3 regions of the Kineococcus arenarius subsp. arenarius genome follow, and region 3 is predicted to be linked to each of the others. Evidence: riboswitches for the same ligand, from Rfam matches in the RefSeq annotation. Region 3 holds a riboswitch; each other region holds the start of a gene.

Region 1 (6,238 bases), on a different contig from region 3:
TCCTCCACCTCGGCCGGGTCGGGCGCCAGGTCCGCGGCGAGGCGGGCCGTGAACACCGGGCACACCTCGTTCTCCACGGTGCCGTCGGCCATCTCGGCGCGGTAGCGGAAGCGCGGCAGCACCAGCTCCACGCCCGACACCGCGGTGCCCAGCTCGTCGGCGGCGCGGCGGTGCACGGCGTCGGCGGGCTCCTCGCCCGGGCCCGGGTGGCCGCAGAAGGAGTTCGTCCACACACCCGGCCAGGTGCGCTTGGCCTCGGCGCGGCGGGTCAGCAGGGTGCGCCCGGCGCCGTCCAGGACCCAGCAGGAGAACGCCAGGTGCAGGGGCGTGGCGGCGTGGTGGACGCTCGCCTTGGGCGCGGTCCCGCACGGCACGCCGTCCTCGGTGAGCAGGACGACGAGCTCGGTGCTCCCGGCGGTGGGGCAGGTGGTGGGGGCGGTCACCGGAGCACCGTACGCGCCCGGTGGTCGACGTGCCCGGCGCGCGTCAGGCCGGCGACGGCACGCGGCCGCCCGCGGCGGCGACCGCCTCGTCCAGCTCGGCGCCCAGGGCGAGGTCCTCGCCGTCGGCGAGGCGCTGCTCCAGCTCGCGCACGCGCGGGATCACCAGCTCCCCGAACGCCTCGACCTCCTCCTTGACGTGCAGGAACCCCAGCAGCAGCAGGTCCACCCCCACCAGGGAGTACGCCAGGACGCGGCGGGCGACCTCGTCGGGGGTGCCGACCAGCCCGGTGCGGAACCCGTCGTTGTACTGCACCAGGTCGCGGAACCCGCTGTCCGCCCACATGCCCTTGCGGTCCCTCGTGGCGTTGCCGGCCTCCTGCACGGCGGCGCCGAAACCCTCGACCTTGGCGACGTCGGCCTTGGCGACGATCTCCTCCAGGACCGCCTCCGCCTCCTCGCGGGTGTCGCGCACCAGCGCGAAACCGTTGAGGCCGAAACGGATCGACCGGCCGTTCGCGGCGGCCAGGGAGCTGACCTCGCGCACCTGCTCGGCGGCGCCGGCGATCGACTTGCCGTTCATGAAGTACCAGTCGCTGACGCGGCCGGCCATGGCCTGGGCGGCGGTGGAGTTGCCGCCCTGGAACACCTCCGGCTGCACCTTCGGCTGCGGGCGGAACGTGATGTCCCGGGCGCTGAAGAAGTCCCCCTCCTGGGAGTACCCGTCCTGCGACCACACCCCGCGCAGCAGGCTGATGAACTCCTCCGACTGCCGGTAGCGGTCGTCGTGTTCGTGCCACGTGACGCCCAGCTGGGTGGCCTCGTCCTTGAACCAGCCGGAGACGACGTTCAGCGCGAGGCGGCCGCCGGTGATCTCCTGCGCGGTCGCGGCGAACTTCGCCAGCACCCCCGGGTGCCAGAAGAACGGGTGCACGGCCGCGATCACCTTGAGCTTCTGGGTGGCCAGCAGCAGCGCCAGGGAGAACGATGTGGACTCGTGCTGGGCGTCCGCGCCGTAGGAGGCGAGGTAGCGCACCTGCGTCAGCGCGTACTCGAAACCCACGCGCTCGGCGGCGCGGGCGACCTCGACGTTGTAGGCGGGGTCGTGGCTCGTGCGCTGCTCGATCGTGGAGACGACGAGACCGCCGGAGACGTTGGGGACCCAGTAGGCGAACTTCACGGGCATGCGGGTGAGCTCCTCCATCGGTCCTGGCGGTAGCACCAGCGGTTCCCCGTGGTTGCTGCGGCGTCCCCGAGCCAGGTCTCTCAGCCGCTCTGGATGGTTCCGGCCAGCGCAACCCGCTGCCCGCCCCCACCGCCACGACACCCCGGGCCGGCGGCGGGCCTGCCCTCACCCCCAGCCGGTCAGGGCCCGCACCCCCGCCGCCGCGGCGGCCGCCAGCACGATGACGAGCAGGAACGGCGCCCGCAGGGCCAGCGCGAGCGCCGCGACCCCCAGGCCGACGGCGCGCGCGTCCAGGACGAGGCGGTCGCCGTCGCTCGCGGTCTGCACGACCACCAGCGCCGCCAGCAGCGCCGCGGGCAGCAGCGCACCCACCCGCCGGGCGCGGGGGTGCTCCAGCAGGCGGGCGGGCACCAGGTGCCCGGCCAGCTTGAGGGCGTAGGCGACCGCGCCCGCGGCCAGGACCGCGACCCAGGTGCTCACGCCCCCTCCCCCGCCCGCTCGCCGGCACGCTCCCCGGCCCGTTCGCGGCGCAGGCCGGCGAGCAGGGCCACCAGCGCCGCCGCGACGACCGGCAACCCCACCGGCACGACCGGCACGAGCAGCAGCGCGACCAGGGCGGCGACCGCCGCCACGGCGGCCGCCTCGCGCCGGCGCAGCCGCGGCCACAGCAGCGCCAGGAACGCCGCCGCGGCGGCCGCGTCCAGGCCGTAGCGGCGCGGGTCGCCGAGCGCGTCGCCGAGCAGCGCCCCCAGCAGGGTCGCGAGGTTCCAGCCGACGAACACGGTGGCGCCGGTCACCCAGAAGCCGGTGCGCCGGGCGGGGTCGGTGCCCTGGGCGACGCCGACGGCGGTGGACTCGTCGATGGTCCAGTGCGCCGCGAGCAGCCGGCGCGCACCGCGGGCCCGCAGGAAACCGGTGACCTGCAGCCCGTACAGGGCGTTGCGCACCCCCAGCAGCGAGGACGCCGCCACCGCGGCGGCCACGCTGCCGCCGCCGCCGAGGACGCCGACGAGGGCGAACTGGGAACCACCGCTGAAGATCAGCAGCGACGTGGCGCACGCCTGAAGCACGCTCAGGCCGTTGGCGACGGCGAGCGCGCCGAGGCTGACCCCGTACAGGGCGGTGGCCACGCCGACCGACAGCGCCTGCCGGCGGGCGGTGCGGACGGGGTCCGGGACGGGTCGCTGGAGTGCCACGCCGGACAGCTCTACCAGAGCGCCACCGCGCTCAAGCCGGTGGGAGCGACCACGTCAGCGCCGTGCACGCCGCGGCGAGCACGAGCAGCACGGTGGTGTCCACGGCGCGCGAGCGCACCGCGAGGGCGCCGGCCACCCGCACCGGCAGCACCAGCCGCAGGACGGCGGCGACGGCGAGGTCGGCGCCCAGGACGAGACCGCCGGCGACGGGCCCGGCCACGACGGTGAGCAGCAGGGCGAGCAGCGCCCCGGCCACGAGGGCGCCGAGGACCGCGCCGCCCGGCGGCGGCACGCGCTGCGGGGTCCCGGCCGGCACGGGGAGCACGCTACCGACCGGGACCGTCCGCACCGGGGACGTCAGTGCGCGAAGTGGCGGGCACCGGTGAAGTACATCGTCACGCCGGCGGCGCGGGCCGCGGCGACGACCTCCTCGTCGCGGATGGAGCCGCCGGGCTGCACGATCGCCCGCACACCGGCGTCCAGGAGGATCTGCGCGCCGTCGGCGAACGGGAAGAACGCGTCGGAGGCGGCCACGGCACCGCGGGAACGTTCGGCGCCGGCGCGCTCGACGGCCAGGCGGCAGGAGTCCACCCGGTTCACCTGGCCCATGCCGACGCCCACGGAGGCGCCGTCCTTCGCCAGGAGGATCGCGTTGGAGCGCACCGCCCGCACCGCCCGCCAGGCGAACTCCAGGTCCGCCAGGGTCGCCTCGTCGGCGGCCTCGCCGGCGGCCAGCGTCCAGCCCGCCGGGTCGTCGCCGTCAGCGTCGATGCGGTCGAGGTCCTGCACGAGCACGCCGCCGGAGACCGGGCGCCACTCGCGCGGGCTGCGGCCGTAGCCGTCGGGCAGCTGCAGCAGGCGCACGTTCTTCTTGCGCTGCAGCACCTCCAGGGCCTCGGGCTCGAACCCGGGGGCGATGACGACCTCGGTGAAGACGTCGGCGACCTGCGCGGCCATCGCGGCGGTGACGACGCGGTTGGCGGCGATGACGCCGCCGTAGGCGGAGACGGGGTCGCAGGCGTGCGCCTTGGCGTGGGCGTCGGCGACGTCGGTGCCGGTGGCGATGCCGCAGGGGTTGGCGTGCTTGATGACGGCGACGGCGGGCGCGGTGAAGTCGTGGGCGGCGCGCAGGGCGGCGTCGGCGTCGACGTAGTTGTTGTAGGACATGGCCTTGCCGTGCAGCTGCACGGCCTGCGCGATGCCCGGCCGCGAGGCGGGGTCGGCGTACACCGCGGCGCGCTGGTGCGGGTTCTCGCCGTAGCGCAGCACCGAGGTGCGTTCCAGCGCGGCGCCGTCCACCGCGGGCCACCCCTCGTCGGACCCGTCGAGGGTCTGCGCTGCGAACCAGCCGGCGACGGCGGTGTCGTAGGAGGCGGTGTGCGCGAACGCCTCCGCGGCCAGGCGGCGGCGCTGGGCGAGCGTGAACCCGCCGGCGGCCACGGCGTCCAGGGCCTCGCGGTAGCGGGCGGGGGCGGTCACGACGGCGACGCTGGGGTGGTTCTTCGCGGCGGCGCGCACCATGGAGGGGCCGCCGATGTCGATCTGCTCGACGACGTCGTCGAACCCGGCGCCGGAGGCGACGGTCTCGCGGAACGGGTAGAGGTTCACCACGACGAGGTCGAACGGCTCCACGCCGAGGTCGGCGAGCTGCTGGACGTGCTCGGGCAGGCGGCGGTCGGCGAGGATCCCGGCGTGCACGCGCGGGTGCAGCGTCTTGACCCGCCCGTCCAGGCACTCGGGGAACCCGGTGAGCTCCTCCACGGGCGTCACGGGCACCCCGGCGGCGGCGATGCGCGAGGCGGTGGAGCCGGTGGAGACGATCGCGACGCCCGCGGCGTGCAGGCCGGTGGCGAGCTCCTCCAGGCCCGTCTTGTCGTAGACGCTGACGAGGGCGCGCCGCACGGGGTGGCGCTGCGCGGTCTGCTCGGCGGTGGGGTTCTCGGCCATCGGCTCGCGGGGTCCTCTCGGGGTGGGCGGTGGCGGGTCAGCGGGGGGTGGGCAGCTCGCCGCGGGCGAGCCGGGCCACGACGTCGACGAGCAGGGCCCGCTCGGCGTCCTTGATGCGCTCGTGCAGGCTCTGCTCGTCGTCGCCGTCGAGGACCCGCACGGCCGCCTGGTCGAGGATCGGGCCGGTGTCCACCCCGGCGTCGACCAGGTGCACGGTGCAGCCGGTGACCCTCACCCCGTGGGCGAGGGCGTCGCGCACGCCGTGGGCGCCGGGGAAGGACGGCAGCAGCGCGGGGTGGGTGTTCACCAGGCGCCCGCCGAAGGCCTCCAGCAGCGGGGCGCCGACGATGCGCATGAACCCGGCCAGCACCACGAGGTCGGGCTCGTGGGCGGCGACGGCGGCGGCCAGGGCCTCGTCCCAGGCGGCGCGGTCGGGGTGCTCGCCCGGCGGGACGGTGAAGGTGGCCGCACCGGCGGCCCGGGCCCGGTCCAGGGCGGCGGCGCCGGGCTTGTCCGAGCCCACGGCCACGACGGTGAAGGCCTCGTCGCGGGCGTCCAGGAGCGCCTGCAGGGTGGAGCCGGAGCCGGAGGCGAGGACGACGACGCGTGCTGGCACGTGCGCAGACGATAGCCGTCGCGGCGCTCCTCCCCGGACGCCGGACCACGCAGCACCGGGTGCGGCCCGCGGCGGGGGCCTAGCCCTCCGACCCGGGAGCAGCACCGGTGCCCGGGGCGCCGGCGTCCCGGCCGCGGCGCGCACGCCCCAGCAGCCCACCGGTGGGCGCCTGCGACCCGGCGGGCAGGTCCACGGCGAGGCGGGTGCCGCGGCGGGCCACCACCGCGCGCTGCAGCAGCACCCCGAGCGCCCCGCCCGCGGCCACCTCCCCGGCGAGGGCCAGGCCCGTCAGCAGCGCGGACGGCCCCATCTCGCTCATGCGCCCGGCCCCCAGGGGCCCGGACGCCGCCGCCGCCAGCACCGCCAGCGCCGCACCCGCCAGCACCCCGGTCAGGGCGGCCACCGCGAGGCGGTGCACGAGCCCGGCGGGCTCCCCGGCGCGGGCTCGGCGCAGCACCGCGGCCCCCGCCCCCACCAGCACCGGCAGCACGACGACCAGCCAGGTCGCGGTGGGCGTGGGCCCCTGCGGCGGCAGCCCCCCGAGCACCGGCAGCGCGGGCAGCGTGGCCAGGGTCGTGCCGCCCGGCGCGACGGAGGTCGCGGTGCCCACGGCGAACCCGGGCCCGGCGATCCAGGCCACCGCCCAGACCGCGAGCGTCGGCAGCAGCAGGGCCTGCGCCAGCAGCAGCAGGAGCCCGCCCAGCCAGCCCGGCTGCAGGGAGCGGTGCAGCAGCAGCACGTCGGTGTGCCCGTGCACGAGCGCCACCGCGACCGTCAGGGCCCCCAGGGCCAGCAGCGCCGCCACGCACGCCGTCGCGGGGCGCGCGGCGGCGGCGAGGACCGGGGGCACCCG
Region 2 (10,791 bases), on a different contig from region 3:
GACAAGCTGCTGCTGCGCCTGACCGACCGCGCGGACGCCGCGATGGCCGGCCTGTCGGTGCGCCAGGTGCCCGAGGAGGTGCCGTCCGGGCGCGTGCTGCGCTCCGGCAGCGGCGTCGAGGCGCAGGTCGCCGTCCTCGGCCCCGACCCCTCCGGCCCCGCGCAGGTCGCCGCCCTGGCCGCGCTCGGCGAGCGCCTGCGCGAGCGCGACGCCGCCACGCCGCGGCACCGCCGCCCCTTCCACCTGCGGAGCCTGCCGGTGCGCCTGACGTGGGAGGAGGCCCGTGAGCACGCCGACCTCGCCCCCGGCGGCCTGTTCGCCCTCGTCGGCGTCGGCGGCGACGACCTCGCCGCCGCCGGGTGCGACCTGCGCGCCGGCGCGGGCACCGCGGTCGTCGCCGGCCCGCCGCGCTCCGGGCGCAGCACCGTGCTGCTGACCGTGGCGCGCTCGCTGCTGGAGCAGGGCGCCGAGCTCGTCGTCGCGGCACCACGGCCCTCGCCGCTGCGCGAGCTGGCCGGTCACCCCGGCGTGCGCGCGGTGCTCACCGGCGACGACCTGACCGTCGCCGAGCTCGAGCCCGTCCTCGGCGGAGCCGCCGGGCCCGTCGTGCTGCTCGTCGACGACGCCGAGGTGCTGCGCACCTGCTCCGCCGACGCGTGGCTGGCCGCGTTCGTCGCCCGCGCCCGTTCCGGCGGCAGCGCCGTCGTGGTCGCCGGCGAGGCCGGCGAGGTCGGTGCCGGGTTCTCCAACTGGCAGGTCCCGCTGCGCCGCAACCGGTGCGGGGTGCTCATCGCCCCGGAGGACGTGATGGCCGGCGACGTCGTGGGCGCGCGGGTGCCGCGCAGCGCGCTGGGCGGGGCGCCGAACCCCGGGCGGGTGCTGCTGCACACCGGCGACGGCGAGCTGGTGCCCGTGCAGGTGCCCGCCACCACGGTGCCCACCACGGCGGTGCCCACCCGCGCGTGAGGCGGCCCGGCGGTGCGCGCGGCAGCCCCGGGCCGGGCGGGTGCGCCGGTACGGTGGCCCCCGTGGTGCCGCCTCCTCGACCGACCGCGCCCGAGGGCTCCGCCGGCCCCGACCCGGCCGGCGCGCGCGGCGCCTTCGAGGTCCGGCTGGAGAACTTCGCCGGCCCCTTCGACCTCCTGCTGGGCCTGATCGCCAAGCACCAGCTCGACGTCACCGAGGTGGCGCTGGCCCGGGTGACCGACGACTTCATCGCCCACCTGCGCGCCGCCTCGTCCGGCGACGGCGACTGGGACCTCGACGAGGCCAGCGAGTTCCTCGTCGTCGCCACCACTCTCCTGGACCTCAAGGCCGCCCGCCTGCTGCCGGCCGCCGACGTGGAGGACCCCGAGGACCTCGCCCTGCTGGAGGCGCGCGACCTGCTGTTCGCCCGGCTGCTGCAGTACCGCGCGTACAAGCAGGTCGCCGCCGTGCTGGCGGAGCGGTTCGCGCAGGCCTCGCGGCGGGTGCCGCGCGCGGTGGCCGTCGAGCCGCGCTTCGAGAGGCTGCTGCCGGACCTGGTCCTGACCGTCAGCCCCGAGCAGTTCGCGGCGATCGCCGCGCGCGCCCTGACGCCGAAGCCGGTCCCCGCGGTCGGGCTGGACCACCTGCACGCCAGCGCCGTCAGCGTGCGCGAGCAGGCAGCGCTGGTGGTGGAGCGGCTGCGCCGCCGCGGGAGCATGACGTTCGCCGAGATCGCCGCCGACGCGGGGGAGGGCGAGCTGGGCACCCTCGTGGTCGTCGCCCGGTTCCTGGCGGTGCTCGAGCTGTTCCGCGAGCGGCGGGTGCGCCTGGAGCAGCCCGAGGCGCTGGGGGCGCTGACGGTGCGCTGGGACGCCGAGGCCGCCGACGGGGCGCCGACCGCCTCCGCGGTGCTCGCGGGTGTCGACGAGTTCGAGGGCGCGCAGGCTGCGCCGGGGGGAGAACGGTGAACGAGCAGGTGCACGAGCAGGAGACCGAACCCGGCCACGGCCCCGCCGACGACCCGGGACGCCGGGTGCGCGCCGCGATCGAGGCCGTCCTCATGGTCGCCGACGAGCCGGTCGGCGTGCAGGCCCTGGCGCGCGCCACCGGCGAGCAGCCCGACGAGGTGGACCTGCTGCTGCGCGAGCTGGCCGGGGAGTACGCCGAGGCCGGGCGCGGTTTCGAGCTGCGCGAGGCCGGCGGCGGCTGGCGGGTGTACTCCCGCCCCGAGCACGCCGACGTGGTCGAGGCGTTCCTCCTCGACGGGCAGACCGCCAAGCTCACCCAGGCCGCCCTGGAGACGCTCGCGATCGTCGCCTACCGCCAGCCGGTCAGCCGTGCGCGCGTGTCCGCCGTGCGCGGGGTGTCCGTCGACGGGGTCATGCGCACCCTGCTGACCCGCGGCCTGGTCACCGAGGCGGGGGTGGAGGCCACCAGCGGGGCCACCCTCTACCGCACGACCGACGAGTTCCTGCAGCGGATGGGCCTGGACGGCCTCGACGACCTGCCGCCGCTGGCGCCGTTCCTGCCCGAGGACGTCGACCCGGACGACCTGGAGCCGCGGGAGGTGCTCGCCGCCGAGCCCGGCGCCGCGCTCGCCGGGGCGGTGGCCGACGCGGTGGCCCCGGCCGACGAGGTAGGCGGGCCTCCCGCGGTGGGGGATGATGGGACCGAGCGCGCGAGCACCGCGGACGACGCGGTGCCGGCGGCCCCGGGTGATCCGGCGGCCCCCGCGGCGCCCGACGACCAGCAGGAGGAACCACGATGAGCCCCACCGCGCCCCGAGGAGGCGGCGGCCGCCGCCAGGGCGGCACCGGCGGGCGGCCCGCGCAGGGCCGCGGCGGCAAGCCCGGCAGCGGCGGCAAGCCCGCTCGCGCGGGCGGCGGCAAGCCGTTCGGCAAGCGCGCGGGCGACCAGCCCGGCAAGCGCTCCGCCGGCCGCGGCGCCGCCCGCCGCATGACCGACGACATCAAGCCGGCCCCGGCGCCGCCGCGCCGGGGCCCCGCCCCCGCCGTGCGCGGCGGCGACGTGCACGACCCCGAGGGCGTGCGGCTGCAGAAGTTCCTCGCCCAGGCCGGCGCCGGCTCGCGCCGCACCTGCGAGGACATGATCACCGCCGGTCGCGTCACGGTCGACGACCAGGTCGTCACCGAGCTCGGCGTGCGCATCGACCCGGCCCGCCAGGTCGTCCACGTGGACGGCCTGCGCTTCTCCGTGGACGACCAGCTCGTCTACATCATGGTGAACAAGCCCAAGGGCGTGGTCTCCACGATGTTCGACGAGCAGGACCGGCTGAACCTCGCCGACATGGTCGGCCCGCGCGAGGAGCGCCTGTTCCACGTCGGCCGCCTGGACCTGGAGACCGAGGGCCTGATCCTGCTGACCAACGACGGCGCGCTCGCGCACCGCCTGCAGCACCCCTCGTTCGGCGTGCAGAAGACGTACCTCGCCGAGGTGCGCGGGCCCGTCAAGCGCGAGCTCGGCAGGAACCTGCGCGCCGGCGTGGAGCTGGACGACGGCCCCGCCACGGTGGACTCCTTCCGGCTGGTGGACTCCAAGCCGGGCTACGCGCTCGTGGAGGTCGTCCTGCACGAGGGCCGCAAGCACGTGGTGCGCCGCATGCTGGACGCCGAGGGCTACCCGGTGCTCAAGCTGGTGCGCACCCAGATGGGCCCGCTGGTGCTCGGCGACCTCAAGCCCGGCAGGAACCGGCGCCTGACCCGCGGCGAGGTCCAGCAGCTCATGGCGGCCGTGGGGCTGTGAGCGCCCCCGGGCGGCCGCTGCCGACCGCGGTCTCGGTACGGTGAGCGGCGTGTCGGTGCGGGCGGTCCGGGGTGCGGTGCAGGTCGACGTCGACGAGCGCGAGGTCGTGCTCGCCGCGACGCGCGAGCTCGTCACCGAGGTGGTGCGCCTGAACGAGCTGTCCCCGGAGGACTTCATCAGCATCCTGTTCACCTGCACCTCCGACCTGACCAGCGAGTTCCCCGCCGTGGCCGCGCGCGAGCTCGGCATGGGGGACGTGCCGCTGATGTGCGCGCGCGAGCTGGAGGTCGACGGCTCGATGCCGCGGGTGATCCGCCTGATGGCGCACGTGGAGACGCCCCGCGCGCGCGCCGAGGTCCGGCACGTCTACCTGCGCGGTGCGCAGGCCCTGCGCCGCGACATCGCCCAGTAGGCCCCGGTGACCCTGGACGCCGCCGCACCGGCCCGCACGAGCGGGACGGTGCGCATCGTGGGCACCGGCCTGCTGGGCGCCTCCGCCGGGCTGGCGCTGTCCCTGCGCGGCGTCGACGTCGTGCTCAGCGACGTCTCGCCCACCGCGGTGGCCCTGGCCCGCGACCTGGGGGCGGGCCGGCTGCCCGCTCCCGGCGACGACCCGCGCCTGGTGCTGGTGGCCGCTCCGCCGGACGTGGTGGCCGACGTCGTGGCCGCCGAGCTGGCCGCGCACCCGGACGCCGTGGTCACCGACGTCGCCAGCGTCAAGGGCGGCCCGCTGGCCGCCCTGCGCGCCGCCGGCGCGGACCTGACCCGCTACGTCGGGGGGCACCCGATGGCCGGGCGCGAGCGCGGCGGGGCCGTCTCGGCGCGCGCCGACCTGTTCGCCGGCCGCCCCTGGGTGGTCTCGGCGACCGCGGAGGTGCCGCGCCGGGCCGTGGCGCTGGTGCACGACCTGGCCCTGGACTGCGGCGGGGTGCCGGTGGCGATGCCCGCCGACGAGCACGACGAGGCGGTCGCGCTGGTCTCGCACGCCCCGCAGGTCGCCGCCAGCCTGGTGGCCGCGCGGTTGCGCGAGGCCCCCGAAGCGGCAGTCGCGCTGGCCGGGCAGGGCCTGCGCGACGTCACCCGCATCGCCGGCAGCGACCCGGCGCTGTGGGCGCAGATCCTGACCGCCAACGCCGGGCCGGTGGCCGACGTCCTCGAAGCGCTGCGCGAGGACCTCGACGCCGTGGTCGCGGCGCTGCGCGCACTGCAGGCCGACCCGCAGGCGCCGGGGGCGCGGGGGCGCCTGGCCGGTCTCGTCGCCGCCGGCGGCGCCGGTCGCGACCGCATCCCGGGCAAGCACGGCGGGGCGCCGGCGCTGTACGCGACGGTGGTGGTGGTGGTCCCCGACCGCCCCGGCGAGCTGGCCCGCCTGCTGGGCGACGTCGGTGCCGCCGGCGTGAACCTGGAGGACCTGCGCCTGGAGCACTCCCCGGGGCAGGCGGTCGCCCTGGCCTCCGTCGACGTGCTGCCGGCCGCGGCCCGGCCGCTGGCGGAGGCGCTGCGGGAGCGGGGCTGGACCGTCCCGGCCTCCTGAGCCGGGGCGGGGCGCGGGGTCGGTGCGCCCGCGCCGGGTCGACTAATCTCGTGCGGTGCCCACCTCTCCCAGCGGTCCCGTCGCGCCCGCCGACACCCCCTCCGCCGTGACCGGCGCCGGCACCCCCGCCCCGCTGCCGCCGGGGATCGTCGTGGCCGTCGACGGCCCCTCCGGTTCCGGCAAGTCCAGCGTCAGCCGGGCCGCGGCCCGCGCCCTGGGCGTGGCGTTCCTCGACACCGGGGCCATGTACCGCGCCGTCACCTTCTCCGCCCTGCGCGCCGGCGTGGACCTGACCGACCCGGCCGCCGTCGCGGCCCACGTGCGCACCGCGGCGCTGTCGGTGGGCACCGACCCGCAGGCCCCCGCGATCGCCGTGGTGGACGCCGACGGCACCGAGACCGACGTGACGCAGCAGGTGCGCGGGGCGGAGGTGACCGCCGCGGTCAGCGCGGTCGCCGCCGTGCCCGCCGTGCGCGCGGACCTCGTGCTGCGCCAGCGCGCCCTCATCGAGGCCGCCTGCGCCGCACCGGCGCCCGGCGCCCGGCCCGGCGTCGTCGCCGAGGGCCGCGACATCACCACGGTCGTGGCCCCCGAGGCCCACGTGCGGGTGCTGCTGACCGCGGACGAGGGGGTGCGCCTGGCCCGGCGCGCGCAGCAGGACCTCGGCGCCGCCGACGCCGCCTCCGTGGAGGCCGTGCGTCGCTCGGTGTCCGAGCGCGACCGCGTCGACGCGCGCACCACCGCCTTCACCGCGGCCGCCGACGGCGTGGTCACCCTGGACTCCACCCACCTGGACTTCGAGGGGACCGTGGCCGCGCTGCTGCAGCTGGTGCGCGAGGCCACCGGGGAGGGCGCGTGAGCGCCGCCGCCCCGGCCGGGGCGGTCGCGGTCCCGCGCGCGGGCAGGCCGCAGGCCTGGACGAAGGGCATCGGCAGGTTCCTGGCGCACGTGGTGTGGAACGCCACCGTCCACGGCGCCGAGAACGTCCCGGCGACCGGACCGGTGCTGCTGGCCTCCAACCACGCCTCCCTCACGGACGGGCCGCTGCTGTACGGGGTCGCCCCGCGCGACGTGGCGTTCCTGGTGAAGAAGGAGATGTTCGACGGCGTCGTCGGCTGGGCGCTGCTGCGCGCCGGGCAGATCCCCATCGACCGCAGCCACGGCGACCGCGACGCGCTGCAGACGGTGCTGCGCGTGCTCGCCGAGGGCGGGGCGGCCGGCGTGTTCCCCGAGGGCACGCGCGGGCGCGGCGACGCCGCCTCGGTGCGTTCGGGCATCGCCTGGATCGCGCTGCAGTCCGGTGCGCCCGTGGTGCCGGTGGCGTGCCTGGGCGCCCACCGCCCCGGCGAGCGCAACCGCACCGCGCCCCCGCCGCGGCGCAGGCTGCACTACTGCTTCGGCGAGCCGTTCACGGTGGTCAAGGAACCCGGCGTGCCCGGCCGCGCCGCGCTGGCCGCGGCGGTGGAGCAGGTCCGCGACAAGCTCTCGGCGCACGTGCTGGACAGCATGCGGCGCACGGGAACCCCCCTGCCCGAAGACCTGGACGCCGCCGCCGAGCTGGGCCTGGGCGAGATGGCGTCCGACGACGTGACCGGAGGTCACCGGTGAGCACACCCGACACCCCGAACGAGACGGCCGCGGGAGACGCGATGGACGCGGGCGTCGAGGGCGCCCTGCGCGCCGGCCTGGAGGACTACGAGCTCTCGCCGGAGGACGTGGCGCTGCTCGGCGACGAGGGCGCCGGCGGCCCGGAGGACGCCCCCGCCGGCCCGCTGCCCGTGCTGGCCGTCGTGGGGCGCCCCAACGTGGGCAAGTCCACGCTGGTCAACCGCATCATCGGCCGTCGCGAGGCGGTCGTGGAGGACGTGCCCGGCGTGACCCGCGACCGGGTCTCCTACCCGGCGAACTGGGCCGGGCGCGACTTCACCCTCGTGGACACCGGCGGCTGGGAGCGCAAGGTCGAGGGCCTGAACCTGGCCGTCGCCGAGCAGGCGGAGATCGCGATCGACCTCGCGGACGCCGTCGTGTTCGTCGTGGACGCGACCGTCGGCGCCACCTCCTCCGACGAGCAGGTCGTGCGGCTGCTGCGCCGCTCGGGCAAGCCCGTGGTGCTCGTGGCGAACAAGGTCGACGGCCCCCGGCAGGAGGCGGACGCGACCGAGCTGTGGCGCCTGGGGCTGGGGGAGCCGTTCCCGGTCTCGGCGCTGCACGGGCGCGGCACCGGCGACGCCCTGGACGCCGCCGTGCGGCTGCTGCCGGACGTGTCCGCCGTGGGCGGAGCCGAGCCCACCGGCGGTCCGCGCCGCGTGGCGCTGCTGGGACGCCCCAACGTCGGCAAGTCCAGCATGCTGAACAAGCTCGCCGGTTCCGAGCGGGTGGTCGTGCACCCCACGGCGGGCACCACCCGCGACCCGGTCGACGAGCTCATCGAGCTGGGCGGGCGCACCTGGCGCTTCGTCGACACCGCCGGCATCCGCCGCCGGGTGCACCTGACCAAGGGCGCCGACTTCTACGCCTCGCTGCGCACGCAGGCCGCGCTGGAGAAGGCGGAGGTGGCGGTCGTGCTCCTGGACGCCAGCGAGCCGCTGACCGAGCAGGACATCCGCATCGTCTCGCTGGTCGTGGAGTCCGGGCGCGCGCTCGTGGTGGCCTACAACAAGTGGGACCTCACCGACGAGGAGCGCCGGCACTACCTCGAGCGCGAGATCGAGAAGGAGCTCGTCCAGATCCCGTGGGCGCCGCGGGTGAACGTCTCGGCGATGACCGGCCGGCACCTGGAGCGGCTCGTGCCCGCCCTGGACACCGCCCTGGACTCCTGGGACACCCGCGTGCCCACGGGGCGCCTGAACAGCTTCCTGGGGCAGGTCGTGGCGGCCCAGCCGCACCCGGTGCGCGGCGGCAAGCAGCCGCGCATCCTCTTCGGCACGCAGGTGTCGACGCGGCCCCCGCGGTTCGTGCTCTTCGCCAGCGGCTTCCTGGAGGCCGGTTACCGCCGGTTCCTGGAACGGCGGCTGCGCGAGGAGTTCGGTTTCGAGGGTTCGCCCATCGAGGTGAGCGTGCGGGTGCGGGAGAAGCGCAAGAGGTGATGTAGGGTTGTCACCGGTTCGCCGCCCGGGAACGGGGAGCGGGCCATCGGGCTGTGGCGCAGCTTGGTAGCGCACTTGACTGGGGGTCAAGGGGTCGCAGGTTCAAATCCTGTCAGCCCGACAGTGAGCAGTACGGAGGGTCGGTCCCGCGAGGGGCCGGCCCTCTCGCTGTTCCCGGGTGGTTCACCTAGCCTGGAGCGGGCCAGGAGCACGACGACGAGCCCCGGGACGCCACCGTGACCACGACCGCACGACCAGCCCCTTCCTCCGCCCGCCGGCCGCACGACGCAGTGGCGGTCGCCTCCGTCGTGCTGGGTGCGGCGGGTGCCGTCACCGCCCTCGTGCCGAGGCTGCACGTGCTCGCCCTGTGCCTGGCGCTGCTCGGTGCCGGGGCGGGCGCCGTGAGCCTTCGCCGGGCTCGGCGCGTGGCCGTGGCGGGGCTGGTGCTGTCCCTGGCCGCCGCCGCGGTCGTCGTGGCCGTCACCGCCCGGGAGCGCGGCGACGTGGTCGACGGCACGCCGGGGCCCGGTCCCGCCGGGCCCGGGGTCAGCGCTCCTCCCGCCGAGGGGGGAGCGGCCGGCACGCGGCCCTCCGGTGCCCCCGAGGGCATCGCGGTGACCGGCTGCGGCGACGTCACCGGCTCCGGGACGGCCACCGCGACCCTGGAGGTCACCGGGACGGCCGAGCGCCCCGGCGCTTCCACGGTCGTCGTGGAGTGGATGGACGCCGCCGACGCCCAGCTGGGCCGGGGCAGCGTCGTCGTGGAGGAGCTCGCGCCGGGGGAGACGAGGACCGTGCAGGTGCGCGGCGAGGGCGTCACCGGTGCGGTGGCCTGCCGGGTCCTGGAGGTGACCGGGGCCTGAACGGGTGGCGGGTGGTGCAGCGAGGTTGACAGCCCGGCCCCGCACCGGGCACGGTGGCGCCACGACCATCCAGAGCGGCCGAGAGACCTGGCTCGACGACGCCGCAGCAACCCCCCTCCCGCAGGGCGTGGGTGCTTCCGCCAGGGCCGATGGAGGGCACGGGATGACGCAGGACCGCACCACAGAACTGCACTCGCGGCGGCACATCGACCTGTGCCGCCGCGGTTCCGCCGCCTGTCGCAGACAGCCCGCAGAACCCGCCCGGACCGCGGGGTGCGCCCCGGGGACCCGGGGCGCACCCCGCCCACCCGGGACCCGGCCCGCCCGGAACCCCGTGCCGCCCCGACCGGGCGAGCGCGCGAACCCGGTGCGGCACCGCACCACCACCGCACCCGGCCGCCGCGCGGCGGCCGGCGAACCCACGTCACGCCCTGGAGAGAACACGCATGTCCAGCACCACGTCCGGCACGGCCCCCGTCGACACCACCGAGCCGAAGTTCGCCGAGTACGCCCACCCCGAGAAGCTGGTCAGCACCGCCTGGCTGGCCGGGAACCTGGGCCGTGAGGGCCTGGTCGTCGTGGAGAGCGACGAGGACGTCCTGCTGTACGAGACCGGCCACATCCCCGGCGCGGTCAAGGTCGACTGGCACACCGAGCTGAACGACGAGGTGACCCGCGACTACCTCGATGGTGCTGCGTTCGCCGAGCTGCTCTCCCGCAAGGGGATCCGCCGCGACGACACCATCGTGCTGTACGGCGACAAGAGCAACTGGTGGGCCGCCTACGCCCTGTGGGTGTTCACGCTGTTCGGCCACGAGGACGTGCGCCTGCTGGACGGCGGCCGCGCCAAGTGGGCCGCCGAGGGCCGTGAGCTGACGACCGAGGTCCCCCAGCGCGAGCGCACCGAGTACCCCGTCGTGGAGCGCGACGACAGCCGCGTGCGCGCGTTCGCCCCGGACGTGCGCGAGCACCGCGGCGGCCTGATCGACGTGCGCTCGCCGCAGGAGTACACCGGCGAGCGCACCCACATGCCCGACTACCCGCAGGAGGGAACCCTGCGCGGCGGTCACATCGCCGGTGCGGCCAGCGTGCCGTGGGCGAAGGCTGCCAACGAGGACGGCACGTTCAAGGACCGCGCGGCGCTGGAGGAGATCTACTTCTCCGGTGCCGGGCTGACCCCGCAGACGGACACCGTCACCTACTGCCGCATCGGGGAGCGTTCCAGCCACACGTGGTTCGTGCTGACGCACCTGCTGGGCCTGGAGAACGTGCGCAACTACGACGGCAGCTGGACCGAGTGGGGCAACGCGGTGCGTGCCCCGATCGTGGTCGGCTCCGAGCCGGGCGAGGTCGGCGCCGCGAAGCGCTGAGCGGACGGAGCCGCCGGGCGCTGAGCCGGTGGTGTCACGAGGGGGCGGGGCCCGGTGGGCCCCGCCCCCTCACCGCGTCCGGGGTCCCGTGGGGGCCAGGGCGTCGACGACGTCGCCGACCACGACGACTGCCGGCGCGCGCACCCGTGCCGTGCGCGCCACCCGGGCGATGTCGGCCAGGGGAGCGGTGGTGGTGCGCTGCTGCGGGC
Region 3 (10,791 bases):
GACCCAGCGCGCCCTGGAGGTCCTGCCCCAGGTCGCGCAGGCGCTGGCCAGCCCCATCGCCGGCATCAAGGACCTCACCGTCATCTCCAACGACGGCGCCGGTGCCCTGAGCCGCTCGGTGGGCACCAACCTCCAGGAGACGCTGGAGGTGCTCAAGCGGACCACCGGCGTCGACCTCGCCGGGGTCTTCCGCTCCCCGGGCGAGCAGCGGGGCCCGGAGCGGGGCCCCGTGCGCGAGGGTGAGCCGCGGGGTGGCGACGGGCAGGCCCCGGGGGCCGTCATCATGGAGGGGTGAGCCTCCTCGACGTCCCGGTGCACACCCCGGTGGCCGCGCCCCTGCGCATCGGCCCGCACGTGTCGGCGACCCCGGTGGTGCTGGCCCCCATGGCCGGCATCACCAACTCCGCCTACCGGCAGCTGTGCCGCGAGCACGGCGAGGGCTTCTACGTCTCCGAGATGGTCACCTCCCGGGCGCTGGTCGAGCGCACCCCGGAGTCGATGCGCCTGGTGACCTTCACGCCCGAGGAGCGCCCCCGCAGCCTGCAGCTGTACGGGGTGGACCCGGCCACCGTCGCCGCCGCGGTGCGGATGGTGGTGCAGGAGGACCTCGCCGACCACGTCGACCTGAACTTCGGCTGCCCGGTGCCCAAGGTGACCCGCAAGGGCGGGGGAGCGGCCCTGCCCTGGAAGGCGGAGCTCTTCCGCGACATCGTCGCCGGCGCGGTGCGCGAGGCGTCGAAGGGCGGGATCCCGCTGACGGTGAAGATGCGCAAGGGCATCGACGACGACCACCTCACCTACCTCGAGGCCGGGCGCACCGCCGAGCGCGAGGGCGCCGCGGCCGTCGCCCTGCACGGGCGCACCGCCTCGCAGCACTACTCCGGCCAGGCCGACTGGGAGGCGATCGCCCGGCTGAAGGAGGCCGTCACCACGATCCCGGTCCTCGGCAACGGGGACGTGTGGAGCGCCGAGGACGCGCTGGAGATGGTGCGCCGCACCGGGTGCGACGGCGTCGTCGTCGGTCGCGGCTGCCTGGGCCGGCCGTGGTTGTTCGCCGACCTGGAGGCGGGTTTCGCCGGCCGCCCGGAACGGGTGCGCCCCGGCCTGCGCACCGTGGCCGCGACCCTGCGTCGGCACGCCGAGCTGCTGGTGGAGCACTACGGCGACGAGCTGCGCGCCTGCCGCGACGTGCGCAAGCACGTGGCCTGGTACTTCAAGGGCTACGTCGTCGGCGGCGACCTGCGCGCGAAGCTGGGCCTGGTGGACTCCCTGGCCGCGCTCGACGAGCTGCTCGCCTCCCTGGACCTGGACCAGCCCTACCCGGGGGCCGCGGCGGAGGGCTCGCGCGGCCGGGCCGGCTCCCCGCAGCGGGTGGCGCTGCCGGAGGGCTGGCTGGACGACCGCGCCCTGTCCGGCGCCGCCGCCGAGGTCGTGCGCCAGGCCGAGCTGTCGGTCTCGGGGGGCTGAGGGTGAGCGAGCGCGACGGGCACCAGCGCGGTTACACGTCCTCGGACACCGAGCGCTGGGCCGCCGAACCGCCCAAGACGCACCGCCGCAGCGCATTCGCCCGCGACCGCGCCCGCGTGCTGCACTCCTCGGCCCTGCGCCGCCTGGCCGCCAAGACGCAGGTCGTCGGCCCGGGCACCGACGACTTCGTGCGCAACCGCCTGACCCACTCGCTGGAGGTCGCCCAGGTGGGCCGCGAGCTGGGCGCGGCGCTGGGCTGCGACCCGGACGTGGTGGACACCGCCTGCCTGGCCCACGACCTGGGGCACCCGCCCTTCGGGCACAACGGCGAGCGGGCCCTGGCGGAGGCGGCCGCCGACATCGGCGGTTTCGAGGGCAACGCGCAGACCCTGCGGCTGCTGACCCGTCTGGAGCCCAAGACGGTCGCCGCCGACGGCTCGCCCGTCGGGCTGAACCTGACCCGGGCCAGCCTCGACGCGGCCACGAAGTACCCGTGGCTGCACGGGGGGGCGCCGCGGGCCACCTCGAAGTTCGGCGCCTACACCGACGACGCGGAGGTCTTCGCGTGGCTGCGCGACGGCTCGCCGCGCGACCGCCCGTGCGTGGAGGCGCAGGTCATGGACTTCGCCGACGACGTCGCCTACAGCGTCCACGACGTGGAGGACGCCGTGGTCGCCGGGCACGTGCGGCTGAACTGGCTGCGCGAGCGCGGGACCCGCGCCCGCGTCGCCGCGCAGGTGCGCGACTGGTACCTCCCGGACGCGAGCGACGAGGACGTGGACGAGGCCCTGACCCGGCTGGCGGAGCTGCCGTTCTGGGCGTGCGAGCAGCCCGGGGAGGTGTTCGGCGGTCGCCGGCACCTGGCGGCGCTGAAGGACATGACCAGCCAGCTCATCGGCCGCTTCGCCAACGCCGCTCAGGACGCCACCCGCGCCCGCCACGGCGACGGGCCGCTGACCCGCTACGCCGCCGACGTGGAGGTCCCGGCGGAGACGGTGCTGGAGGTGGCCGTGCTCAAGGGCGTGGCCGCCACGTTCGTCATGAGCGCGCAGGAGCGCCAGCCGTTCTACGCCCGCCAGCGCGAGCTGCTGCTGGAGCTGCTCACCGCCCTGGTCGAGCGCGGCGCCGACGTGCTGGAACCGCCCTTCCGGCAGGACCACGACGCCGCGCCCGACGACGCCGCGCGGCTGCGCGTGGTGGTCGACCAGGTGGCCTCGCTCACCGACGTCTCCGCGCTCGCCTGGCACGCCCGCCTCACCTGAGCGCCGGGCCCGGGCGGGCCTCACTCCAGGGGCGCGGGCTCGAAGGGGTCGCGCAGCGTGCCGGCGGTCAGGGAACCCACCAGGGGCTGCCCCACGCCCACCAGGAGGCAGCGCACCTGCTGCTCGCCCGCGTCGTGCGCGTCCTCGCCGGGCCAGGCGGACGCGTGCGTGACCGAGCCGGCCGGCAGGCCGCGGCGCTCGGCCAGCGCGGCCACGGCCGTCGCGCAGAACGCGTTGGCGCCCTCGCGGCGCGCCCGCTCGAGGTGCCCGGCGACCACCGGGCTCGCCAGCACCACCTCGGCGCCGTGCTCCCCGACGCACCCGGCGGGGCGGTAGACGTCGGCGGTGCGCTCCAGGCAGGTGCCCACCGGCCACTGCCCGGCGCGCGTCAGCTCGATCGACTCCGAGGAGCGCAGCGCCGTGACGTGGCCGCCGGAGCCGCCCAGCACCGCCCAGGCGCCGAAGCCGAGGCCGCCGAGCACGAGCGTCCCCGCGGTGCCCGCCGCGCCGGCGGCCACCAGCAGGGCGTCGCGACCCCGGCGACGGGGCGCTCGGGACGGTGGGGGCGGTGGGGGCCACGGCGCTGGGCCGGCGGAGGAGGGGTGCACGGCCGGGACCGTAGGAGCGCGGGCGCCGCCGGGTGCCGCCCCGCGCGCTCCCCTGTGGACCGCCGGCCCGTCCGGCGGGCTGGGGATCCCTCAGCGCGCCCGGCGCCGCGCCGAGATGACCCCGGTGTCGAAACCGGCCAGGTGCAGGCCCCCGTGGAAGCGGGCGTGCTCGATCTTCAGGCAGCGGTTCATCACCACGGTTGTGCCCGCCTCGTGGCCGCGGCGGGCCACGTCGTCGTCCGACAGGCCCAGCTGCAGCCACAGCACGGGCGAGCCCACCGCGAGCGTCTCGTCGAGCGCCGCACCCAGCTGGCTGGGTCGGCGGAAGACGTCCACGACGTCCGGCACGCCCGGCAGCTCCGCCAGCGACGGGTACGCGGGCCGGCCCAGCACCTCCCGCTCGTTCGGGTTGACGAACCACACCTCGTAGTCGGAGCTGGCCAGCAGGTAGGTGCCCACGAAGTACGACGCGCGCGACGGCTTGTTCGAGGCCCCGAGGATCGCCACCGTCCGGGTGCGGCGCAGGATCGACAACCGCTGCCCCGGGGTGGGGGGCGTCCAGCCGCCGGTCTCGCCCACGGGCGCGGCGTCCTTCGCGCCGGTGGCCGGCGCGGCCGGCTCCTGCGGCCGGGCGGCGACGCTGCCGGTGTCGCCGATCGCCCCGGTGGGGGCGCCGGTGCCCTCGTGCTCGTGCCCGCTCACCGCGAGGCCCCCTTCGTCGCGGCGGTCAGCGCCTGGTCCAGGTCCCACAGGACGTCCTCGACGTCCTCCAGCCCGACGCTGATGCGGATCAGGTCCTCCGGCACCCCGGCCGCCTCCAGCTGCGCCGGCGAGAGCTGCTGGTGGGTGGTGGAGGCGGGGTGCAGCACGAGGGTGCGCGCGTCGCCGATGTTGGCCAGGTGCGAGCACAGCTGGCAGTTCTCGATGAACCGCTCGCCGGCGGCGCGCCCGCCGGCGACGCCGAAGGAGAACACCGCGCCCGGCCCCTCCGGCAGGTAGCGCTGCGCGCGCTCGAAGTGCGGGTGCGAGGGCAGGCCGGAGTAGCGCACCCAGCTGACGCGCTCGTCCGCCTCGAGCCACTGCGCCACCCGGCGCGCGTTGGCCACGTGCTCGCGCATGCGCTGCGGCAGCGTCTCCACGCCCATCAGCAGCAGGAACGCGGAGTGCGGGGCCAGGGTGGCGCCGATGTCGCGCAGCTGCTCGCTGCGCAGCTTGGTGAGGAACCCGTACTCGGCGAAGTTGCCCCACCAGCTCAGGCCGCCGTAGCTGGCGACCGGCTCGGTCATGGCGGGGAACTTCCCGTTGTCCCAGGGGAAGGTGCCGGCGTCCACGACGACGCCGCCGAGGGTGGTGCCGTGCCCGCCGAGGAACTTGGTGGCGGAGTGGATGACGATGTCCGCCCCGTGCTCGATGGGCCGGCACAGGTAGGGGGTGGCGGTCGTGGCGTCGACGACCAGCGGGATCCCCGCCTCGTGGGCGACGTCGGCCAGCGCCCGCACGTCCGCGACCACCGTGGAGGGGTTGGCCACCAGCTCGGTGAACACGAACCGCGTCCTGTCGGTGATCGCCGCGCGCACCGCGTCGGCCTCCGGCTCCACGAACACGGTGTCCACGCCGAAGCGGCGCAGCGTCACGTCCAGCTGGGTGACGGTGCCGCCGTAGAGGTTGTTCGAGGCGACGATCTGGTCGCCCGCACCGGCCAGCGCCGCGAAGGTCAGGAACTCCGCGGACTGCCCGGAGCTGCACGCCAGCGCACCCAGGCCGCCCTCCAGGGAGGCCATCCGCTCCTCCAGCGCCGCGACGGTGGGGTTGGAGATGCGGCTGTAGATGTTGCCGTACTTCTGCAGGGCGAAGAGGTTGGCCGCGTCGGCGGCGTCCTCGAACACGAAGCTGGTCGTCTGGAAGATCGGCACGGCCCGCGCGCCCGTCGTCGGCTCCGGCACGGCGCCGGCGTGCACGGCGCGGGTGCGGAACCCCCAGGCGCGGTCGCTGCTGCCGCCGGGCGCGCGCTCGTCCCGCTGCTCGTCACTGCTCACGGGGGTCGATCCTGCCACCCGCGCCCGCCGCCGGCTGCGGGTCGGCCCCGTCGGAGCCCGCGCCTAGACTCCGGCGCGTGCCAGGTCTCATCCACCCCGACGACCTGCGCGCGGTCAAGGAGCGCGTCCGCATCGACGAGGTGGTCGCCGAGCAGGTGACGCTGCGCCCCGGCGGCGTGGGGTCCTTCAAGGGGCTGTGCCCCTTCCACGACGAGCGCACCCCCAGCTTCACCGTCCGCCCGGCCGTGGGCCGCTGGCACTGCTTCGGCTGCGGCGAGGGCGGCGACGCCATCGAGTTCGTCCGGCGCATCGACGGCACCACGTTCACCGAGGCCGTCGAGCGCCTGGCCGAGCGCGCCGGCGTGCAGCTGCGCTACGTCGACGACGGAGGCCGCCCCGGCAAGCGCCCGGCCGGGGCGCAGGGGGCCGGCCAGCGCCAGCGGCTGCTGGAGGCGCACCGCGCGGCCGAGGCCTTCTACGCCCGGCAGCTGGAGCAGCCCGGCCCCGCCGAGACCGCCCGCCGCTTCCTGGCCGAGCGCGGCTTCAGCCGCGAGGCCGCCGCCCGCTTCGGGGTCGGCTTCGCACCCCCCGGCGGCGAGGCGCTGCTGCGCCACCTGCGCGCGGCGGGCTTCACCGAGGAGGAGCTGACCACCTCCGGCCTGGCCGGGCAGGGGCAGCGCGGGCTGTACGACCGCTTCCGCGGCCGCCTGGTCTGGCCCATCCGCGACGTCAGCGGCCACACCGTCGCCTTCGGCGCGCGCCGCCTCTTCGACGACGACCGCATCGAGGCCAAGTACCTCAACTCGCCCGAGACCCCGGTCTACAAGAAGTCCCAGGCCCTGTACGGCCTGGACCTCGCCAAGCGCGACATCGCCCGCACCAAGCAGGTCGTCGTGGTGGAGGGCTACACCGACGTGATGGCCTGCCACCTGGCGGGCGTGACCACCGCGGTCGCCACCTGCGGCACCGCGTTCGGCGAGGAGCACGCCCGCATCGTCCAGCGGATGCTCGGCGACGCGGCCGGCTCCGCCGAGGTCGTCTTCACCTTCGACGGCGACGCGGCGGGGCAGAAGGCCGCGCTGCGGGCCTTCGAGCTGGAGGAGCGCTTCACCGCGCAGACGTACGTGGCGGTCGAGCCGTCCGGTCAGGACCCGTGCGACCTGCGCCTGTCCGCCGGCGACGCCGCGGTGGCGGCCCTGGTGGCCGGCCGGGTGCCGCTGTTCGAGTTCGCGATCCGCTCCACCATCTCCCGCTTCGACCTGGGCAGCGAGGCGGGCCGGCTGGCCGCCCTGGACGCCGCCGCCCCGATCGTCGCGGGCATCCGCGACAGCGGCCTGCGCCAGCGCTACGCGGTGAACCTGGACCGCTGGACGGGCTTCCTCGACGAGCGCTTCGTGCTGGACCGGGTGCGCCGCCACGCCGGCGGCCGCGGGGGGCGGGCCGGGCGCGAGGGCAGGGGCGCCGCGCCCGAGCCGGCGCCCGCGGCACCGGCGGCCCCCGCGGTCAACGACGCCGTCGTGCAGCTGGAGCGGTGGGTGCTGGCGTGCGTGCTGCAGGCGCCGTGGGTCGTCGCGGACGACTTCGCCGGCCTGGCCGCGGACGCCTTCGGCGCGCCGGGGCACCGCGCGGTGCACGACGCCGTCACCGCGGCCGGGGGGCCGCTGGAGGCGCCGCCGGGTCCCGGCTGGGTCGAGGCGGTGCTGGAGTACGCCGACGGGCCGGTGGCCGGGCTCGTGCAGGAGCTGGCCGTGGCCGAGCTGCCGGTCACCGACGAGGAGGAGATGGAGCGCTGGGGGCGCTCGCTGGTGGCCACGCTGGCCGGGCAGGCGGCCACCCGCGCGGTCGCCGACGCCAAGCGCCGGCTGTGGAGCATCGACGCCTCCGCGCAGCCGCAGGAGTACCAGGAGGCCTCGGCCGAGCTGTTCCGGCTGGAGGCGGCGCGCCGGGCCTGGCAGGAGCGCGCCCAGGGGTCCTGAGGGCCCTCGCGCGCGGGGCGGCCGGGGCGCAGGCACTCGGGCGGGGCTGGTACGGTTGACGTGCTGTCGCCGGGGGTTCACCCGGTGGTGGTCCCGCATAGCTCAATTGGCAGAGCAGCCGGCTGTTAACCGGCAGGTTGTTGGTTCGAGTCCAACTGCGGGAGCGTCCTGGAGGGGGCCTGCGCGTGCAGGCCCCCTTCGTCGTCCCCGGGGGCCCGCGAGGCTGGGAGGTGGCCGTGCGCGCACGTCGCTCCAGCGCCCCGGCGGCGATCCTCGTGCCGCTGCTCGTCCTGGTGCTCGCCGTCGCGCTGTGGCGGGCCCTGACCGGCGACGCGGCGGGGCCCGCGCGGGGCGAGGCGTCCGGCGGGGCCGCCGAGGCGCTGGCCGCCCTGCCGGTGCGCGAGGCCGCCTCCTCCGCCGGCTACCAGCGCACCCGCTTCGGCTCCAGCTGGGTCGACGTCGACGACAACGGCTGCCGCACCCGCGACGACGTCCTGCTGCGCGACCTGGACGACGTCCGCCTCGCGCCGGACGGCTGCACCGTCCTGTCCGGCACCCTGCAGGACCCGTACTCCGGCGACGAGATCGCCTTCCGCCGCGGCGAGGACACCAGCGCCGACGTGCAGATCGACCACGTCGTGGCGCTGGCGGCCGCCTGGCGCACCGGCGCGCAGGGGTTCAGCGAGGACGAACGGGTCCGCTTCGCCAACGACCCCCTGGAACTGCTGGCCGTGGACGGCCCGCTGAACGGGGCCAAGGGCGACGACGACGCCTCGCAGTGGCTGCCGCCCGAGGGGGAGTGCGAGTACGTCGCCCGGCAGGTCGCCGTCAAGAGCGCCTGGGGGTTGTGGGTGACGCCCGCGGAGCACGACGCGATGGCCGGCGTCCTGGCCGGCTGCCCCGGGCAGGAGCTGCCCGCGCCCTGATCCGGGCGGCGTGCCCCGGGCACGGGCGCAGATGCCCTAGGCTGGTCGGACCATCCAGAGCGGCCGAGAGACCTGGCTCGACGACGCCGCAGCAACCCCCCTCGGGAGGGTGCTCATGCCAGGACCGATGGAGGCTTCGTGAGCTACGCCGGCGACCTCACTCCGCGTGAGGCGTTCGAGTTGCTGCGTGACGACGGCGACGCCGTCCTCGTGGACGTCCGCACCGAGGCGGAGTGGACGTACGTCGGGGTCCCCGACGCCGCCGCGCTGCGCAGGCCACCGGTGTTCGCCTCCTGGCTGCCCGTGGAGGAGGACGCGCCCGGTGCGCGGTTCCTGGCGGAGCTGGAGCGGGCCGGCATCGCACCGGGCCACCGCGGTCCGGTGGTGTTCCTGTGCCGCTCCGGCAAGCGGTCGGTCGGGGCGGCCACCGCCGCCACCGCGGCGGGCATCGGCCCCAGCTACAACGTCCTGGACGGCTTCGAGGGCGACCTCGACGAGCGCGGCCACCGCGGCGCCGCCGGCTGGCGCGCGCAGGGCCTTCCCTGGAGGCAGTCGTGACCGAGCAGCAGCCGAGCCCCTGGCGCCCCGACACCACCGCCGTGCGCGGTGGGCTGGCCCGCTCGGGGTTCGAGGAGACGTCCGAGGCGATGTACCTGACGTCCGGGTACGTGTACGAGTCCGCCGCCGCCGCGGAGGCCGCGTTCACCGGTGAGGTGGACCGCTACGTCTACTCCCGCTACGGCAACCCGACGGTGTCGGTGTTCACCGAGCGGTTGCGGCTGCTCGAGGGTGCCGAGGCCTGCTACGGCCTGGCCAGCGGGATGTCCGCGGTGTTCTACGCCCTGGGCGCGCTGCTCGGTGCGGGGGACCGCGTCGTGGCCGCCCGCAGCCTGTTCGGGTCCTGCTACGTGATCCTCGACGAGATCCTGCCCCGCTGGGGCGTGACGACGGAGTTCGTCGACGGCGAGGACCTCGCGCAGTGGGAACGGGCCCTGGCCACGCCCGCGCAGGCGGTGTTCTTCGAGACCCCGGCGAACCCCATGCAGACCCTCGTGGACGTCGAGGCGGTCACGCAGCTCGCCCACGCGGCCGGCGCGGTCGTCGTGGTGGACAACGCGTTCGCCAGCCCGGTGGGGCAGCGGCCCCTGCGGTTCGGCGCCGACGTGGTCGTCTACTCCGCCACCAAGCACATCGACGGCCAGGGCCGCGTGATGGGCGGTGCCGTGCTGGGCACCACCGAGTTCATCGAGGGCCGCTTCCAGGAGCTGACCAGGCACACCGGCCCGACGCTGAGCCCGTTCAACGCCTGGACGCTGGCGAAGGGGCTGGAGACCCTGGGGCTGCGGGTGCGGCACTCCGCGGCCACCGCCCTGCGCATCGCCGAGCACCTCGAGGCGAGCTCCGCCGTGCGCTGGGTGCGCTACCCCCTGCTGCCCTCGCACCCGCAGTTCGACCTCGCGAAGCGCCAGATGGAGCTGGGCGGCACCGTCGTCACGTTCGAGCTGGACGCGCCCGGCGGGCGGGGCAAGGAACGTGCCTTCGAGGTGCTCGACGCCCTGCGGACCATCGACATCTCCAACAACCTCGGCGACGCGAAGTCGCTCGCCACCCACCCCGCCACCACCACGCACCGTCGCCTCGGCGAGCAGGGTCGCGTCGCCATCGGCCTGTCGGACGCCGTCCTGCGGCTGTCGGTGGGGCTGGAGGACCCCGAGGACCTGCTCGAGGACCTCGACCGCGCCCTGCGCCGCTGACGACCCCCACCCCACGAACGGAGACCCCTTGTCCCGCAACGACCGCCGCATCGAGGTCAGCCACGCCGGCAGCCTGCCGCGCACCCCCGAGCTCATCGCCGCGAACGAGGCCCGCCGCGTCGGCGAGGACGGGTTCACCCTGGAGCGCACGCCGGAGTTCGAGGCGCTGCTGACCGACGCCGTCGTCGACCTCGTGGCGCGCCAGCGCGACCTGGGCATCACCCTCGTCGGTGACGGCGAGTACGGCAAGGCCATGACGAGCGCCGTGGACTACGGCGCCTGGTGGTCGTACTCGTTCCAGCGCGTGGCCGGTCTGGAGGTGACCGGTGAGGACCTGTTCACGCAGCCGGTCGTGCGTTCGGAGCCGGGCAAGGTGCGGCTGACGAGCTTCCCGGACCGCCGCGACTGGAGCACGTTCAAGGACGCCTACACCGACCCCACCTCGGGGATCATGACGGGCAAGCAGGCGACCGCGTTCCCCGCCACCACCGGCCCGCTGAGCTACGTCGGCCAGGAGGCCATCGCCTCCGACGTCGCGAACCTCGTCGCGGGCCTGGAGGCCGCCGGCCTGGAGCGCAGCCAGGGCTTCATCACGTCCCTGTCCCCGGGCAGCGGTGCACGCATCTCCAACCGGTACTACGCCACCGAGGAGGAGCACATCTGGGCGTGGGCGGAGGTGATGCGCGAGGAGTACCGCGCCGTCGTGGACGCCGGCCTCGTCCTGCAGATCGACGACCCGTCCATCGCGGAGAACTGGGACCA

The links. A riboswitch is a leader RNA that binds a small molecule or an ion and turns the genes downstream of it on or off. The one in region 3 is predicted to bind S-adenosylmethionine.
Region 1: linked by a shared signal. The riboswitch ahead of sfnG (dimethylsulfone monooxygenase SfnG) and the one ahead of ACRYM0_RS14310 (rhodanese-like domain-containing protein) in region 3 are both predicted to bind S-adenosylmethionine.
Region 2: linked by a shared signal. The riboswitch ahead of ACRYM0_RS12860 (sulfurtransferase) and the one ahead of ACRYM0_RS14310 (rhodanese-like domain-containing protein) in region 3 are both predicted to bind S-adenosylmethionine.

The regions. Positions count from the first base shown of each region.
Region 1 is NZ_JBJLSE010000144.1:624-6,861, reverse strand. Features, by position in the region: gene idi (isopentenyl-diphosphate Delta-isomerase) at 1-443, opposite strand, end outside; gene sfnG (dimethylsulfone monooxygenase SfnG) at 487-1,644, opposite strand; SAM riboswitch class I at 1,638-1,726, opposite strand; gene ACRYM0_RS19930 (AzlD domain-containing protein) at 1,792-2,106, opposite strand; gene ACRYM0_RS19925 (AzlC family ABC transporter permease) at 2,103-2,831, opposite strand; gene ACRYM0_RS19920 (DUF3017 domain-containing protein) at 2,854-3,138, opposite strand; gene purH (bifunctional phosphoribosylaminoimidazolecarboxamide formyltransferase/IMP cyclohydrolase) at 3,180-4,769, opposite strand; gene purN (phosphoribosylglycinamide formyltransferase) at 4,807-5,385, opposite strand; gene ACRYM0_RS19905 (cell division protein PerM) at 5,465-6,238, opposite strand, start outside.
Region 2 is NZ_JBJLSE010000050.1:3,302-14,092, forward strand. Features, by position in the region: gene ACRYM0_RS12805 (FtsK/SpoIIIE domain-containing protein) at 1-966, shown strand, start outside; gene ACRYM0_RS12810 (segregation and condensation protein A) at 1,032-1,934, shown strand; gene scpB (SMC-Scp complex subunit ScpB) at 2,027-2,734, shown strand; gene ACRYM0_RS12820 (pseudouridine synthase) at 2,731-3,729, shown strand; gene aroH (chorismate mutase) at 3,779-4,141, shown strand; gene ACRYM0_RS12830 (prephenate dehydrogenase) at 4,148-5,263, shown strand; gene cmk ((d)CMP kinase) at 5,319-6,122, shown strand; gene ACRYM0_RS12840 (lysophospholipid acyltransferase family protein) at 6,119-6,871, shown strand; gene der (ribosome biogenesis GTPase Der) at 6,913-8,349, shown strand; tRNA gene ACRYM0_RS12850 (tRNA-Pro) at 8,397-8,470, shown strand; gene ACRYM0_RS12855 (FxLYD domain-containing protein) at 8,586-9,212, shown strand; SAM riboswitch class I at 9,275-9,368, shown strand; gene ACRYM0_RS12860 (sulfurtransferase) at 9,659-10,582, shown strand; gene cobA (uroporphyrinogen-III C-methyltransferase) at 10,652-10,791, opposite strand, start outside.
Region 3 is NZ_JBJLSE010000062.1:2,820-13,610, reverse strand. Features, by position in the region: gene ACRYM0_RS14355 (flotillin family protein) at 1-295, shown strand, start outside; gene dusB (tRNA dihydrouridine synthase DusB) at 292-1,467, shown strand; gene ACRYM0_RS14345 (deoxyguanosinetriphosphate triphosphohydrolase) at 1,464-2,729, shown strand; gene ACRYM0_RS14340 (hypothetical protein) at 2,750-3,247, opposite strand; gene ACRYM0_RS14335 (CoA-binding protein) at 3,428-3,916, opposite strand; gene ACRYM0_RS14330 (O-acetylhomoserine aminocarboxypropyltransferase/cysteine synthase family protein) at 4,036-5,373, opposite strand; gene dnaG (DNA primase) at 5,451-7,349, shown strand; tRNA gene ACRYM0_RS14320 (tRNA-Asn) at 7,441-7,513, shown strand; gene ACRYM0_RS14315 (HNH endonuclease family protein) at 7,586-8,275, shown strand; SAM riboswitch class I at 8,323-8,409, shown strand; gene ACRYM0_RS14310 (rhodanese-like domain-containing protein) at 8,414-8,833, shown strand; gene ACRYM0_RS14305 (O-succinylhomoserine sulfhydrylase) at 8,830-10,029, shown strand; gene ACRYM0_RS14300 (cobalamin-independent methionine synthase II family protein) at 10,058-10,791, shown strand, end outside.